3 regions of the Mucilaginibacter sp. 21P genome follow, and region 1 is predicted to be linked to each of the others. Evidence: riboswitches for the same ligand, from Rfam matches in the RefSeq annotation. Region 1 holds a riboswitch; each other region holds the start of a gene.
The links. Region 1 has a riboswitch for S-adenosylmethionine ahead of INP83_RS19875 (peroxiredoxin). Riboswitches for the same ligand answer to the same signal wherever they lie in the genome.
Positions count from the first base shown of each region.

Region 1 (5,363 bases):
ACCAGTTTAACAGTAAATTTTGTGCCAACATTAACTGTGCTTTCTACGTTAATGGTACCGCCAAGTGCCTCAATTTGGTTGCGCGTCATAAAAAGGCCAATCCCCTTAGAATCAGAATTTTGATGGAAGGTTTTGTACATCCCAAATAGCTGATCGCCATAACGATCAAGGTCGATGCCTAAACCGTTGTCATCAAAAACCAGATAGATGTTGTTGCCGCTTTTGTAAGTAGCAATATGGATTACCGGATGCCTGTTTGGGTGTTTGTATTTTATGGCGTTGGTAAGAAAGTTTTGCAGGATACTTTCCAGGTAAGCAGGCACATAGTTTATGGCCGGCGCTTCATTAAAATTAACATGTATTTCGGCATGCGAAGCTTCGATATTGTTTTGCAAAGCCAGTGTTACGTTATCGTAGATCTTTTGAAATTCAACCAGCTTGGTACCTTTTGATACCTCGGCCTGCATCCGTACTATCTCTTCCAAATGGCTCATGGTTGAACTTAGGCTTTGGCTGATGGTTTTGATGTGCTGAAAGATCTCTGTACGATCTTCCTGAAGGTCGCTCTCCTCAAACAGATCTACCATAAATTTGAGGTTACCTGCATGTGACCGCAGGTTGTGCGATACAATGTAGGCAAAGTTTTGCAGTCGTTTATTTTGATCGTCAAGCAGGTTAATGGACGATTGCAGCGTAAGCCCACGGCGTTTTATGTTATCAATATCCTGGAAAGTGCCACGTAAAATGATACAGCGGCCATGTTCGTCTAATACGGGTACAGCCCTGCATTTAACCCAAATAATATTGTTTTTAGCTGTACGGAACTCAACCTCAATATCATATGGCTTGCAGAGTGTTAGTGCCTGGTTAACTGCATCTTCGAGCAGCGGGCGATATTGTGGTAAAAAGAATTCAATGGCTTCCGGAACGCTTAATTTGATATGATTGCTCAGCTCAAAGATGTCATATACCTCCGGGCTAAATTTAAGCTCCATGCTTCGGCTGTCTATCTCCCACAAACCTATCTTAGCAATACGGCCTATCTCAAGAGCCTGTAATTCGCTTTCGGCGCTTTTTGCCTGCGCAAGTTTTATGGCGTTGATGTTGGTGAGAAAGCCATACATCACATTACCATTACCTGTGTCGCGGCGATGAGTTGTACTTTCAAACCATTGGTAACCTTGGTTTTTGGTAAGCAGGCGGATATGAGCTACGCGTGGACCATCATGTTTTGGGGAGTAAGTGGCTTTGATGAATGCATCTTTATCCTGGTAATAAAGTAAATGATCGAAGAAATAATTGTTTGAACATTCAATTTCTCCGGGCGAATAACCCAACATATTATAAAAACCCTTAGACCATTTAAGCTCTTTGCTTTGGTTGTGGTACTCCCAAATACCAATGTCCTTGTTATCTATAAGATGTGCTATATAAGACAGGCTCTCACCGTCAAAAGTATGTCCGTCTGTCAAAGTCATTCACGCAATTATCAAAAATTCATTCTGTAACGCCGTGTTATTGTAAATAATATGCCAAAGCCGCAAGTACAACTATTTGTTGTTTAAAATTTCGAGCAGGGAAACAAGAATTTCTTGTTTCGTAAAATTGATTAACCCTTGGTTTATGAGGGGTTGATCAATTCGTCATGCTCACAAAATCGAAACTCAATCGGCTAAAACTATCGCGTGTATACGTTTGCTTTTCTGTTTGGTTATTAAAATTAACCGTGTAAAAATACTATATATTTTAAGACGACAAGCTACTTAATTTAAGTGTTTTACAACTTTTATGATTATCAATATTTTTAATATCACAAATATTGCTGATTCAACAGATCTGTTTTCTTATGATATATGTACTATTGACATTTTTTTATAAGTTTACCGCTACCAATTTAAAAACTTATGAGATTTACTTTGTTAACAGCCCTTGCTGCGGCATTTATCAGCACCACTTCTGTTAATACAATTGCACAAAACGCTCCGGTAGCCAAAGTATGGCCGGCGGCTAAAGCAAACACCTGGTATGCGCAACACAAATGGATGAGCGGCGCTGATTTTATACCCAGCACGGCTATCAACCAGTTAGAAATGTGGCAGGCTGATAGCTTTGATCCTAAAACCATAGACAAAGAATTAGGCTACGCGGAGGGGATAGGCTTTAATACTATGCGTGTGTTCTTATACAGTCTTGCCTGGCAACAGGGTAAACCCGGCTTTAAAAAACGCATAGACGATTATTTAGCCATTGCAGATAAGCACCATATTAAAACCATGTTTGTTTTTTTTGATGATTGCTGGAACGCTGATGCAAAAATTGGTAAACAGCCTGCGCCAAAAACCGGCGTACATAATTCAGGTTGGCTGCAGGATCCGGGTAACCGCCTGGGTACGCCTGGCCAGGAAGCTATGCTAAAAGCTTACGTAACCGACGTAATGACCGCCTTTAAAAACGATAAACGCATATTGCTTTGGGACCTTTACAACGAGCCGGGCAACTCTAAAAAGAAAGATGCCTCAATGGACCTGCTGGTAAAAGTGTTTACCTGGGCAAGAGCGGTAAACCCTTCACAGCCGCTATCTGTTGGTTTGTGGGATTGGTCGTTTGAGAAGCTAAACGCTTACCAGGCGTTAAATTCTGACGTGATCACTTACCACGATTACACTGAGGAGCCTTCGCATTTGAAAACCATCCAGATGCTGAAAACACACGGCAGGCCGTTGATCTGTACCGAATACATGGCCCGCACGCGCAACAGTCGCTTTGAAACGGTTATGCCCATGTTAAAGAAAGAGAATGTTGGTGCGCTTAACTGGGGCTTCGTAGCCGGTAAAACCAACACCATTTATGCCTGGGACACCCCAATGCCAAATGGCGGCGAACCCAAAGAGTGGTTCCATGATATTTTCCGCAAGGATGGTACTCCTTACAAGCCTGAAGAGGTAGAGTTGATCAAAAAACTGAACGGCAAATAGGCTTAGTTATATGTTAGTCTTAGGGTAGAAGGCGATGCAATTGATCGCATCGCCTTCTGTTTTTAAGCTGATATGGGACAAATTGCCATTATCAACTGTCGTTAAAGCGGCTTTTACAGGTGTTCACGTTCACGCCATGAACACTTGTGAACACCGTGAACGCTGACAAAAAATTGTCAGTATTGCTATTCTTAAATATTTATCCCTCATTATCAATAACTTATAATATTTTAAATAAAAGACTACCAAATTTGTAGTTTTTATTTATTTTTGTATCGTTATCGTTCTTTAAATATACTTATCCAGAAAGACCGAGGGAAGGGCCCTGCGAAGTCTTAGCAACCTGTACCGCTTGGTAAAAGGTGCTAATTCCTGCTTTGTACTAATTAGTACTGAGACAGATAAGCTGATTTAAACGACCTGCATTGCCGCAGGATATCACTGTTACAGCCCATCTATCGCTTACTTCCGGATATATTATTGAAACTATTTTACCAATAGCAGGCTTATTTAAAAGCTGTTTAAATATTCAACTTAAAAAATTAGAACCATGAGTTTAAGAATTGGCGACGATGCCCCAAACTTTAAGGCGCAAACATCAAAAGGCGAAATTGACCTTTACGAATACCTTGGCGATGGCTGGGGGGTACTTTTCTCGCATCCTGCCGATTATACCCCGGTATGTACTACCGAGTTGGGAAAAACGGCTGCATTAAAAGACGAATTTGAGAAACGTAACGTAAAGGTGCTTGCTTTAAGCACTGATAACGTTGAATCGCACAAAGGCTGGATCAACGACATTAACGAAACGCAGAACGTAGAGGTAACTTTCCCCATTATCGGCGATGAGGACCGTAAGATCTCTGAGGCCTATGATATGATCCACCCTAATGCTTCGCTAACGGCTACCGTACGTTCATTGTTCATCATCGGTCCCGACAAAAAGATCAAACTGATCATTAGCTACCCGGCATCAACCGGCCGCAACTTTCAGGAAATCTTAAGGGTGATAGATTCGTTGCAGTTAACCGCTTACCACAGCGTTGCTACCCCGGCCGATTGGAAAGACGGTGAGGATGTGGTAGTGTTACCGGCCATAAAAACCGAAGATATTCCGGCTAAGTTCCCTAAAGGTTTCAAAGAGGTGAAACCTTACCTGAGAACTACGCCGCAGCCTAATAAATAAGGCTTCTGAAAATTTTAAGCCGCGTGACCGAGAGGATAGGTGAGGGCCTGCAAAACCTTACACGGTAGTTCGAATCTACCCGCGGCATCAAACTACTAAACTGCTAACTAAAGTAATTGGGCCGCAAGGCCCATTGCTTTTTTAGGCATACGCCAATCCTTCTTAAGAAAGACACGTGTAAAAAAGAACCGTGTCATTGCGAGCGATAGCGCGGCAATCTCATCGCGTTAGTGCCACGCGAGGAGATTGCCACGTCGTCCCGATAGCCATCGGGACTCCTCGCAATGACATGGCTTATTTCCTCATCCTCTTTGCGTAGCAGAAAGGGTCGCGCATCCCGATAGCAATAGGGACGGGGTGAGTCAACTCGTCAATTAACTCACCCCGACACCGCTACGCTTGTCGACCCCCTCTTCGCTGCGCGAAAAGAGGGTAAAGACAAAGCCCCTCTCCTTTGGAGAGGGGTTGGGGTGAGGCTCCAACAATTCCTCCCCCTCACTTGTAGTACCATTATGAGCAAATCAACACACAACTGGCCTGTTCTTGATTTTCATTACCTGAAAGATACCATTGCCACCGTACACATGTGGACGCAGATGATAGGCAAGGTACGTTTGAAAAAATCGCCTTGGATAAACCACTCCTGGCAGGTTACTTTGTATGTGAGCGCTAATGGCTTAACTACCGGAAGCATCCCTTACGAGGATGGTATTTTTCAGATAGATCTCGACCTGGTGAACCATCAGCTGCACATTACAACCAGCACAGGTGGTAAATGTACAGGCTCGTTAGGGGCAGCCACCATTGCCGATTTTTATCATACGCTGATGGATAAGCTGAAGGCCGTATGTGTTAACGTGGAGATCTATGCCGTACCAAACGAGTTGCAAACGGCTATTCCTTTTGCAGAAAATACTGCACCATGTTTGTATAACCCCGAGGCTATGCATACCCTTTGGCAGGCACTGGTGAGTATCAATAATGTGTTTACAAGATTTAGAGCAGGTTTTTTGGGCAAGTGCAGTCCGGTACATTTCTTTTGGGGCGCTTTTGATCTGGCAGTGACCCGTTTCAGTGGCCGCAAAGCGCCTAAGCATCCCGGTGGTGCGCCAAATATGCCGGTAGAGGTAATGCAGGAAGCATATTCGCACGAGGTAAGTTCATGCGGTTTTTGGCCGGGCAGCGAAGCCTTTCCGCAGCCG
Region 1 is NZ_CP063061.1:4,460,260-4,465,622, reverse strand. It holds gene INP83_RS19885 (PAS domain-containing sensor histidine kinase) at 1-1,478, opposite strand, end outside; gene INP83_RS19880 (cellulase family glycosylhydrolase) at 1,905-2,975, shown strand; SAM riboswitch class I at 3,271-3,383, shown strand; gene INP83_RS19875 (peroxiredoxin) at 3,526-4,161, shown strand; tRNA gene INP83_RS19870 (tRNA-Cys) at 4,179-4,249, shown strand; gene INP83_RS19865 (DUF5996 family protein) at 4,674-5,363, shown strand, end outside.

Region 2 (5,363 bases), 2.2 Mb from region 1:
GCCGGTGCTCGGGCTTACCAGTACCGCCAGTATCTGGTTAACACTATTGGTATTGTATAAGCTCACGTCAAGTCGCAGGCGATTATTAAGGAAACCAGCCTCAACGCCGGCTTCTGTAGATGTCGTAGTTTCCGGTTTTAAATTCGGATTAAGGTCTGTTGAGTTGAGCAACTGCTGCGGATTAGCCACCGTACCACCGCCGGGCTGACTCAGATTAAACGGTGCCAGAAACCCATAAGTATTAATTAACTGGTAGGGATCAGTTGCTTTACCAACTTTTGACCATCCGCCGCGTACTTTTAAATAGCTTAAAACATCGCTTTTTAAATCCAGCGCTTCTGAAAGCACCAAACTACCATTAACAGACGGGTAGAAGTAAGAAAGGTTAGCAGCAGGCAGGGTAGACGACCAATCATTACGGCCGGTTACGTTGATAAAGGCATAATCCCTGAAACCTATCTGCGCCGAAGCGAAGTAGCTATATGTTTTAAGTTTGCCGTAAACATTTGAAGATACCAGAGGGTCGCGCGAGTTGCTAAGCGTATATAAGCCAGCAATGGCAAGTTTCGGTGCTATCTGGTCGTTCTGCTCGCGGGTTGTAGTACCAATGTTACCACCCACAAAAGCGTCTAAAGAAAAATCTTTGTTCAGCTTTTTGGTGTACTGTAAGCGGCCTTCGGTATTGGTCTCGTTTACATAGTAAGCATCTTCTTCATAAGACCCAAATGGGGTACCGTTTGTGCCGTAAGCCACTTTTATCTTGCGCCTGTCGTTATAGAAATCGGTACCGGTGCGCAGGTTGGCAGATAAGCCTTTGATGATCTTGTAGTTTACCTCAGCGCTCCCTATAAAATGATTTTTAAACTGTCCAACGGTATTTTCGTAAGCGATAAAATATGGATTGCTGTAGTAGCTGTTATTCCAGTTAAACGTATTTCCGTTGGCATCACGGTAGTTTTTAAGCTGGCTTACATCAACCTGGCGGCCAAACCATGTAAACTGGAGCATGGTGCTTGTTGCACGCCTGCCGTAAGTACCCGGTAAGTTACCTGCATCGTCTTTGATGTAATTAGCGGTTGTGGTAACGGTAAGTTTATCGGTAGGCCGGAACGTTGTGTTCAGCGAGAACGAGTTTCGCCCCAATGATGAATTAGGTACTACACCGGTTTGGTGCAGGTTGTTGTACGATGCTCGGAAATCGAATTTATCGCTGCTGCCCGCGAAGGCTACACCGTTATTTAAAGTAACGCCGGTATTAAAGAAACTGCGAACATTATCCGGATGCGCTATAAAAGGCACCGGTGTGCCGTTGGAGTAAAATTGCGGTATCAGGCGGCCGTCCAAGCGCGGTCCCCAGCTTTCGTCAACACCGTCGTTAACGCCGCCACCCTTGCCATCAACATAACTGAATTTGCCGTTAGCGCCTTGTCCGTATGAATTTTGGTAGTCAGGGAAAACTTTAAGAGTAGCAAAGCTGGTGTAAGAGTTAATGGTAACGCCAATGCCCTTTACACCCTTACCGGTTTTAGTTTTAATAAGGATAACGCCTGAAGCCGCACGCGAACCGTATAAAGCTGCAGCGTTAGGGCCTTTCAGAACGGTAATAGATTCGATATCCTCAGAGTTGAAATCAGATAGTGAGTTGGGAAAATCGCGCGAACCGTTTGTGCCTAACTGCTGCGTGTTATCCACCAACACACCATCTACCACAAACAGGGGTTGGTTATTGCCGGAGATAGATACCTCACCACGTATAACGATACGCGATGAACCCATATCGCCCTGGCTATTGGTAACGGTAACACCGGCTATTTTTCCGGCAAGGGCATTCACCAGGTTAGTTTCCTTGGCTTCGGATATGTCTTTCGACTTAAGTCCCTGAACCGCGTAGCCTAAAGATTTTTTATCCTTGCTGATGTTTAGTGCGGTCACCACCACCTCATTAAGTGAGTTAGGTGCCTCCACTAAGACTATCTGCAGCGGGGCGGAACTTTGCGTAACGGTGATGCGCTGTGTGGTGAAGCCCAGGTACGATACCTGTAGCACATCATTTACTTTGGCATTGATACTAAAGCGGCCCTGAACATCTGTTTGGGTGCCATTGGTTGTGCCTTGTACGGTTACACTTACACCCGGTAAAGGCTGGCCGTCGCCCTTAGCAGTTACCACGCCGCTTACCTTAATTGATTGGGCCGATAAGTGCTGAACAATGATTACCGGTAGTAAAGCCACCAGTAAGAGTTTGTAAATTTTTGACATTTTTTACTGTGAAATAAAGTTTTGAACATGGCATACCTATCTACTTTGCCCGGTAAAATCTACCTGCATTAATGAGTATGCAATAAATTAAATGGAGTTAATGTTACTGGGTTAACAACAGCAGCAACAACACATGCCAGGCATTCGCCAGCATAAAGCGAAAGGGGTTAAGGATAACGATACAGTTTGCGTAAAAGCTGTTTTCATAGTTGTTTGTAGGGTAACGTTTATTGTTTGTCTTTTATAAACTCACCAGGTAAGTACCGGTTAATTGCGGCAAATAAATTGCACTCGCTTATCTTTCTCCTGTTTATCAGGAGCAGGATTTAGCACCTTTCGCCAACGCAGGGGCAGAGGTTGCTAAGACGTCAAAGGGCCATTCCCTCGGTCTTTCTGGATAAGTCTTAAAAAGAACTTCGATGCAAATATAGATTAAAAATATATAATGTCTACGTATTTTGTAGATATTTTTCTAAATGACTTTTTAATGGCATAAAACCGCCATACCGAAACGTACGGGCAGTTTTTGGTGGACAGAGTATTTGGCAAACAGCAACTGCCGGGCATATATTAAAATAGATTAAGTACCCAAATACCGTTTGATATTATACATTTGCGGCATGAATACCCGGTTAACAGTTGAAAAAATTGGCGGCACATCAATGAGTGCCCTTAAAGATGTAATTGATAACATTGTGTTTTACGGCGATTCGCCATACAATCGAATCCTTGTTGTATCGGCGTTCTCCGGCGTTACCAATATTTTACTGGAGAATAAGAAAACTAAGGCGCCGGGTGTTTACCATCGTTTTGCAAAAGGAGAGGATTACCGGACAGCACTTAACGAGGTTTCTGTGGAACTTAAGCGCTTAAATGCAGTATATGGCGAGCTGGGCCTTGATGTTACCTGGGCTGATGCGCAGATAGATCAGCACATGGCAAAGGCTATCGTTTATCTGGATAGCGCCTCTACAATGCTGGCTTCCGGTTATCTTAATGAGGGTGTGTTATTGGCTGCCCGCGAGATCCTGGCTTCCATTGGCGAAACGCATTCGGCCATGGTGCTGGCTGCTATCCTTAAAACCAGGGGACTTAATGCCGTGTTGGTAGATATGGCCGGTTTTGACGATTCTCGCGCCATGACAATTGACGAGCGTATTAAAGATGTCTTTGCTAAAATAGATCTGCCAAACAGCATTTGTATTGTAACCGGTTACGCTAAAGGTACAGAAGGCATTATGCGCGAGTTTGACCGCGGGTATTCTGAGGTAACGTTCAGTAAAATAGCATCCATACTTAGGCCTGATGAGGCCATTATCCACAAGGAATATCACCTTTCAACTGCCGACCCTAATATTGTTGGTATCGATAACGTGCACCCGGTAGGTAATACTAACTATGATATTGCCGATCAGCTTGCCGATGTTGGCATGGAAGCTATACACCCAAAGGCTGCTAAGCCATTGGAAATGGCCGGCATCCATCTGCGCATCAAAAACACCTTTGAACCAGCGCATCCCGGTACGCTGATAACCCGCCAATATGTTTCGCAACTGAAAAGGGTAGAGGTGATCACCGGCACCGATAAGCAATTACTGATCGATATTTACGACCCTTTGATGACCGGCAACGTAGGCAGCGACTTAATTATCATGGAGATATTCGCCGCGCACCAGGTTAGTTATACCTTTAAATCAACCAGTGCAAACAGCATATCCATTGTTATTTGGGAAAACGATTTTAAGGAAGCACTGATAACTGATCTGAGAACAAAATTTGAGCGTGTTAAGCACGAGCCGGTTTCCATGGTTTGTTTATTAGGTACCAATATGGATCAGCCAGGTTTGCTGGCTAAAAGCACTGCAGCACTTGCCCGCGATGAGATAAACATCCTGGCAGCAGGTTTAGCGTATGGCCGGGTTAACATCCAGTTTGTTGTACCGCGCGATCAGTTTAAGGCATCTGTAATAGCGCTGAACAAAGCGTTAGGGTAGATATTACGCTATCTCGGCATACGCACTTTCAGCTGCGGATGGTACGGCTTTGTTAAAAATGCCCGCGGATAGATTTTCATGTTCAGTTACCGAAATGGGCTGATTTACTGTAAGTGGCGAATGATGAAAAGCAAGCAACTGCGGCCCGTCCAATTCGTTAAATAAGCGCTGTATATCGGCTGCTTTGCCTATCTGACGTACCAGTAACTGGTTACCTTCTAAAAGCGTTATTCCGCGTGCATTATGTTTATTAATGATATCCCATACAGCGTTCGCTTTTTTAGTTAGCGATATCCTGTACATAGCAGATCTCAAGACCGAACCAAATGCAATAGTAACATCAATCACCCCTATCACTTTACGTATCCTCAGTAGTATGTTATCTACCTGTTGCGCAGGTACCCTTGCTTCAATGGTTATCAAAACGGTATCCGCAACATCGGTTTGAGATTGTGCAAGGGTAACTATCTCGTAGCCCGGCCGGGTAAATAACCCTATAACTTTGACAGTATTTCTTTTTGGTTTTCGCAGCTAAGGCTGAACAATTTTGGAGTAAGCTTTTCTCGTTTCATAGCAAAAAAAAAGCCTCCCTACTTTCGTGGGAGGCTGCAAATTATTTTATTTAAAATTAATTATAGCAAGGCGCCCTCCCATTTTGAACAAATGACAATCACAATAATGCTAATCACATTATTTAAGATTTGTACGCCTTTAGTTTGTTTGTTCATTTAAATGAAAGTGCATGTTGTAAAACAGGGAAAATATTTTCGAAAATCAAAGGTTGTAACGCATTTTTATTTTTTGGCTTAATTTAACATTTTTTAGGAATCGCCTTGTGCGTTTATTTTCAGTGGTTTAACTATATTTAGGCACTTAATCCTAAGCAATGTTGGTTAAACCCTTATTATCGGTGTTGGCGCTGCTGGCAGTGTCAACGTCTTATGGGCAGCAAAAAGGCTACTACCGCACGCCTGCCCTGCATCAAAACACAGTGATCTTTACCGCCGAAGGTGACCTTTGGAAGTATGACCTAAGCAGCAACCAAACCAGCAGGTTAACAACTAACGACGGGGTAGAATTGAACCCCGCCATATCTCCTGATGGTAAGCA
Region 2 is NZ_CP063061.1:2,264,116-2,269,478, forward strand. It holds gene INP83_RS10365 (SusC/RagA family TonB-linked outer membrane protein) at 1-2,259, opposite strand, end outside; SAM riboswitch class I at 2,552-2,663, opposite strand; gene INP83_RS10370 (aspartate kinase) at 2,880-4,253, shown strand; gene INP83_RS10375 (hypothetical protein) at 4,257-4,676, opposite strand; gene INP83_RS10380 (S41 family peptidase) at 5,140-5,363, shown strand, end outside.
Region 2: another riboswitch for S-adenosylmethionine. It lies ahead of INP83_RS10365 (SusC/RagA family TonB-linked outer membrane protein); the one in region 1 lies ahead of INP83_RS19875 (peroxiredoxin).

Region 3 (5,363 bases), 2.2 Mb from region 1:
AGCATTTAACAGCGGTAACGCACAAGGTTTAGAAGACCTTACGCTGCCTACTGTACGTAACCTTGGTTTTAACGTGAACCTCAAATTCTAAAACAATGAAAATTAAATATTTAGCCACCATCATATCAGGAACACTGCTTTTATCGGCAACAGCCTGCAAAAAAACGATTGAGGATATCAACAAAAATCCAAACGCGTCAGAAACCGGTCAGCCGGATTATATCTTAACAGGCGTAACAAAAGCTTTGGCAGATACTTACTGGGGGACATCCAATAATATGGACGCCAGCTTGCTTTGGGTACAAAACTGGGCCAAGATACAGTATACCGACCCCGACAGGTATATCTATACCAGTACATCCTTTAATGAGCTTTGGGGTACAGGTTATTCAAGAGGGGTTGTGAATCTTAACGCACTTGTAAAAATTGCCGATGCACAAGCTAACCCTAATTATAAAGGAGTTGCTTTAGTACTAAGATCATGGGCTTTCCAATTGCTAACTGATAATTATGGCGATGTGCCTTACACGCAGGCAGCAAGCATTAACGAATTCCTGACACCTGCTTACGACAAACAAAAGGATGTGTATTTTGCCATCCTCGATGATCTGAAATCGGCTCAAACCTTCCTTAGCCCTTCAGGTCCTGCAATTGCAGGCGACATCATCTATGGCACCAGCAGCGGCGCAAACCAGATACTGCTATGGAAAAAATTTGCCAACTCGCTGCGTTTACGTATTGCCCTGCGCATTGCAGACCGCGAGCCTGAAAAAGCAAAGCAGGTACTGGCCGACATTCAAGCGGATGGCAGCGGTTACATCAGCAGTAACAGCGAAACCGCACAACTGGTTTACGCGGCATCGCCTAACCAAAACCCTATCAGCAATTTGTTTGATACCAGGGATGATTACCGCATCAGCAAAACAATTGTAGATAAGCTTTTTGCATTAAATGACCCGCGCCTGCCGGTTTATGCCAGCAAAACAAAGGATGCTACACCACAAACTTATGTTGGCTTGCCAAACGGACTTTTGGTAGGTGATGCCAGCAGCTATGGCTTTACGAAAACATCAAAACCGGGCACCTACTTTTTAGCGCCAAGCGCACCGGCAGTGATCATCAGTTATGCTGAAGTACTATTTGACCAGGCCGAAGCTGCCCAACGCGGTTTTATTGCCGGCAACGCTGCCGATTTGTACAGGCAGGCTATAACCGCATCATTAACGCAATACGGTATAGGCACCGCCGATATAAACACCTACCTGGCTCAAAGCAGCGTTGCATATGATGCGGCTAACTATCGTAAATCAATAGGCGAACAAAAATGGATTGCGCTATTTGGCCAGGGATTAGAGGCTTATGCCGAATGGCGACGCCTGGATTATCCGCAACTTACCCCGGCAGTTGCCGGTACACTTGGAGGCAAGATACCGCTAAGGTTTATCTACCCCGGTACAGAGCAATCGCTTAATGGCACCAGCTACAAAGCTGCAGTTGCCAGCCAGGGCGCTGACGCATTAACTACCAAATTATGGTTCGATGTGAATTGATAATTAAAAAACTTCATTGTAAAGGCTGCGAAATTTCGCAGCCTTTTTTTGTATGGACCCGAATTAAAATAATTTGCTGAATTTTTATAATTCTGTTATTCCTCAAATTCTTTCAATTCGGGTTCAGACATAAACAACAAAGGCCCCTGTTGGGCAGGGGCACTTTGTAACCAATTATAAACCTGAGATGAGAAACTTAAAAGAGGCGTGAGAACGGATTCGAACCGTTGTATGGCGTTTTGCAGACGCCCGCCTAACCACTCGGCCACCCCGCCTTTTGTTTTATTTAGAGGTTAGAATCGGATTTGAACCGCTGTAACAGGTGTTGCAGACCCGTGCCTCGCCACTCGGCCACCTAACCTTAGCTTCTCCCCACCCCTTTTCTTTGGAGAGGGGCTTTAGAAGATTGTTTTTAAAATATTTATTGTTTGAAAAATAGTGTGAATCACAGACCGAAACGACCTATTATATAAAATCATAAAATCAAAAGATTTTAACGAGATGCCGAAATCAACAACAACAATAACCAAGCCTTTGAGAGAAGCTTGATTTAACAGCGGACGTAGATATTTTAGCGTTGATGCTCATGTTGTTTTTCTTATCGGACAGGACAAAAGTAAACACCTAAAATGAAAAATCAAAAAAAATCTATAAAACTATAGACTTTATATATTATTTGTATATTTGCTGTCGAAACGTTCTTTAAAACTTATCCAGAAAGACCGAGGGAATGGCCCTTTGACGTCTTAGCAACCTGTACCACTTTGGTAAAAGGTGCTAAATCCTGCTCCTGTAATTAATGGAGAAAGATAAGCAATAGCAGCGTTCTGCTGCCAAGCCCCGGTGAACTGGTAAGTTTCATAAAGACATTAATTTATTTAACATATGAAAATTTACCTTGATAACGCCGCAACAACTCCATTAGATAAACAAGTATTTGAAGCCATGACGCCGTTTTACCTGCAGCACTTTGGCAATGCTTCATCTCATCATGCGTTTGGCAGAGAAGTTAAAGCTACGCTGGATAGTTGCCGCAAAACCATTGCGCAATTATTAAACGCCAGTCCGGAGGAGATCATATTCACATCCGGGGGCACCGAGGCAGACAATACCGCCATCCATTCGGCTATTTACGGCGCAGAAGTTGAGCACGTTATCACTACCAAATTTGAACACCATGCAGTACTGCACACACTGCAACAATTTGAGAGAAAAGGTAAGATCAAAATAAGCTACATCGAACATGATGCTCAGGGGACATTGGACCTTGTACATCTGGAAAGCTTGCTACAACAGCATCCAAAAAGCTTTGTATCGGTAATGCATGCAAATAACGAGATAGGCAACTTAAATGATATAGCTGCAATTGGCGAACTTTGCGAAGAATATAAAGCGCTTTTCCATACCGATACGGTACAAACAATAGGTCACTACGTTCATGATCTGCAAAAGCTGAAGGTTCATTATCTTGCAGCATCGGCACATAAATTTCACGGGCCAAAGGGCGTGGGATTTTTATACTGCCGCAAGGAGTCTCCCATAACCCAACTGCTGCACGGCGGCGGTCAGGAAGCAAAATTACGCGCCGGTACAGAAAACATAGCAGGCATAGTAGGCCTTATTAAAGCGCTGCAACTGGCTTATGCCGATCTGGATCAACATCAACTATATATACAATCACTAAAAGACCAGTTGGTGGCAGGCTTGTTAGATAATATCAGCGGCGTTAGCTTTAATGGCAATTCTGCCAACGCAGATAAAAGTTTATACACGGTGCTTAGCGTTTGCCTGCCCAATACCGGGGACGATCTGCTGCGATGTTTGGACGAACAAGGCATAGCAGTATCCGGTGGCAGTGCCTGCTCAACCGGGGCCGCCTCACACGTATTACAGGCATTAAAAATTCGTCCGGGGCGTCACACCGTACGTTTCTCATTTAGCCGGTTCAACACCGCTGAAGAGATTAATCGGGTGGTAAATGTATTATCTGCTTTATTGCAGCCTTTAGCGGCATAAAGCAACTGCTGATATTTTCAAAACCTAAATTTACTCACCCGGTCTGCGCCACGCCGGACCCTCTCCGCTGCATGCACCAGAGGGATAACTATCCTTACCCTCTTTTCGCACAGCGAAGAGAGGGTCGACAAGCGTCAGCAATGTCGGGGTGAGTCAATCGGCAAACGCTCCTAACTCTACTCCCCTCACAGCTCTGCATATAACTTTTCCCTATTCGTTATCGAAAAATTCGATTGGTATTGTGTTTGTTTAACTCCTACCTTCACATTTGTTAATCATCAGATACTAACCAATCAATTTTAACATGGAAAACAATTCGAACGACATCAGCAAATGCCCTTTCCACAATGGCACTTTGACTCATAACACCGCAGGTGGCGGTACACGCAACCGCGATTGGTGGCCAAACCAGCTTAAGCTGAATATTTTACGCCAAAATTCGCAGCTTACCAACCCGATGGATGAGCAGTTTAACTATGCCGAAGAGTTTAAATCATTAGACCTGGAAGCCATTAAACAAGACCTGCACGCGTTGATGACCGATTCGCAAGACTGGTGGCCTGCAGATTTTGGTCATTACGGCGGCTTATTCATACGTATGGCATGGCACAGCGCCGGTACTTACCGCGTAACCGATGGCCGTGGCGGTGCCGGTGCGGGTATGCAACGTTTTGCACCTTTAAATAGCTGGCCTGATAACGTTAGCCTCGACAAAGCCCGCAGGTTACTTTGGCCTATCAAGCAAAAATATGGTCGAAAAATATCATGGGCGGATCTGATGATCCTCACAGGCAACGTGGCTTTGGAGTCGATGGGTTTCAAAACATTTGGTTTTGCCGGTGGCCGTGCAGATGTTTGGGAAGCAGATGAGTCTGTTTTTTGGGGAGCCGAAACTACCTGGCTGGGTAATGATAAACGCTATGCAGATGGCCAACCGGGTGTGGCAGCACATGGGGTTGTATCATCTGACGAAAATGCCGACGGCAATACGCATGACCGTAAACTGGAAGAACCACTTGGTGCGGCGCATATGGGTTTGATTTATGTAAACCCTGAAGGACCGGACGGTAACCCCGATCCAATTATGGCTGCGCGGGATATCCGCGAAACGTTTGGCCGCATGGCAATGAATGATGAAGAAACCGTTGCCCTTATTGCAGGTGGCCACACTTTTGGCAAAACCCACGGTGCTGCATCATCAGATAATGTTGATAAAGAGCCTGAAGCTGCTGACCTTGCTGAACAGGGTTTTGGCTGGAGCAACAAATTTGGCTCAGGTAAAGGGGCAGATACCATCACCAGTGGTTTAGAAGTAACCTGGACCACCACACCTACGCAATGGAGCAACAACTATTTTGAAAACCTTTTTGGTTTTGAATGGGAATTAACCAAAAGCCCGGGCGGGGCGCACCAATGGGTAGCTAAAACCGACCAGCATATCATACCTGATGCTTACGATCCAAACAAAAAGCATCGCCCTACCATGCTTACAACCGACCTTTCTTTAAGGTTAGATCCGGCATACGAGAAGATCTCAAGACATTTCCTGGAAAACCCTGATGCTTTTGCTGATGCTTTTTCGCGAGCATGGTTTAAATTAACACACCGCGATATGGGCCCTCGCGCTTTATATTTAGGTGCTGATGTACCACAGGAAGAACTGCTTTGGCAGGATGTTATTCCTGCTGTGGATCATGCCGTTATCGATGAAGCCGATATAGAAAGCTTAAAAGCAAAAGTGCTTGCCTCTGGCTTAACCGTATCAGAACTGGTGGGTACTGCATGGGCTTCGGCTTC
Region 3 is NZ_CP063061.1:2,257,887-2,263,249, reverse strand. It holds gene INP83_RS10365 (SusC/RagA family TonB-linked outer membrane protein) at 1-91, shown strand, start outside; gene INP83_RS10360 (SusD/RagB family nutrient-binding outer membrane lipoprotein) at 96-1,550, shown strand; tRNA gene INP83_RS10355 (tRNA-Cys) at 1,754-1,825, opposite strand; tRNA gene INP83_RS10350 (tRNA-Cys) at 1,841-1,911, opposite strand; SAM riboswitch class I at 2,257-2,366, shown strand; gene INP83_RS10345 (cysteine desulfurase family protein) at 2,436-3,566, shown strand; gene katG (catalase/peroxidase HPI) at 3,871-5,363, shown strand, end outside.
Region 3: another riboswitch for S-adenosylmethionine. It lies ahead of INP83_RS10345 (cysteine desulfurase family protein); the one in region 1 lies ahead of INP83_RS19875 (peroxiredoxin).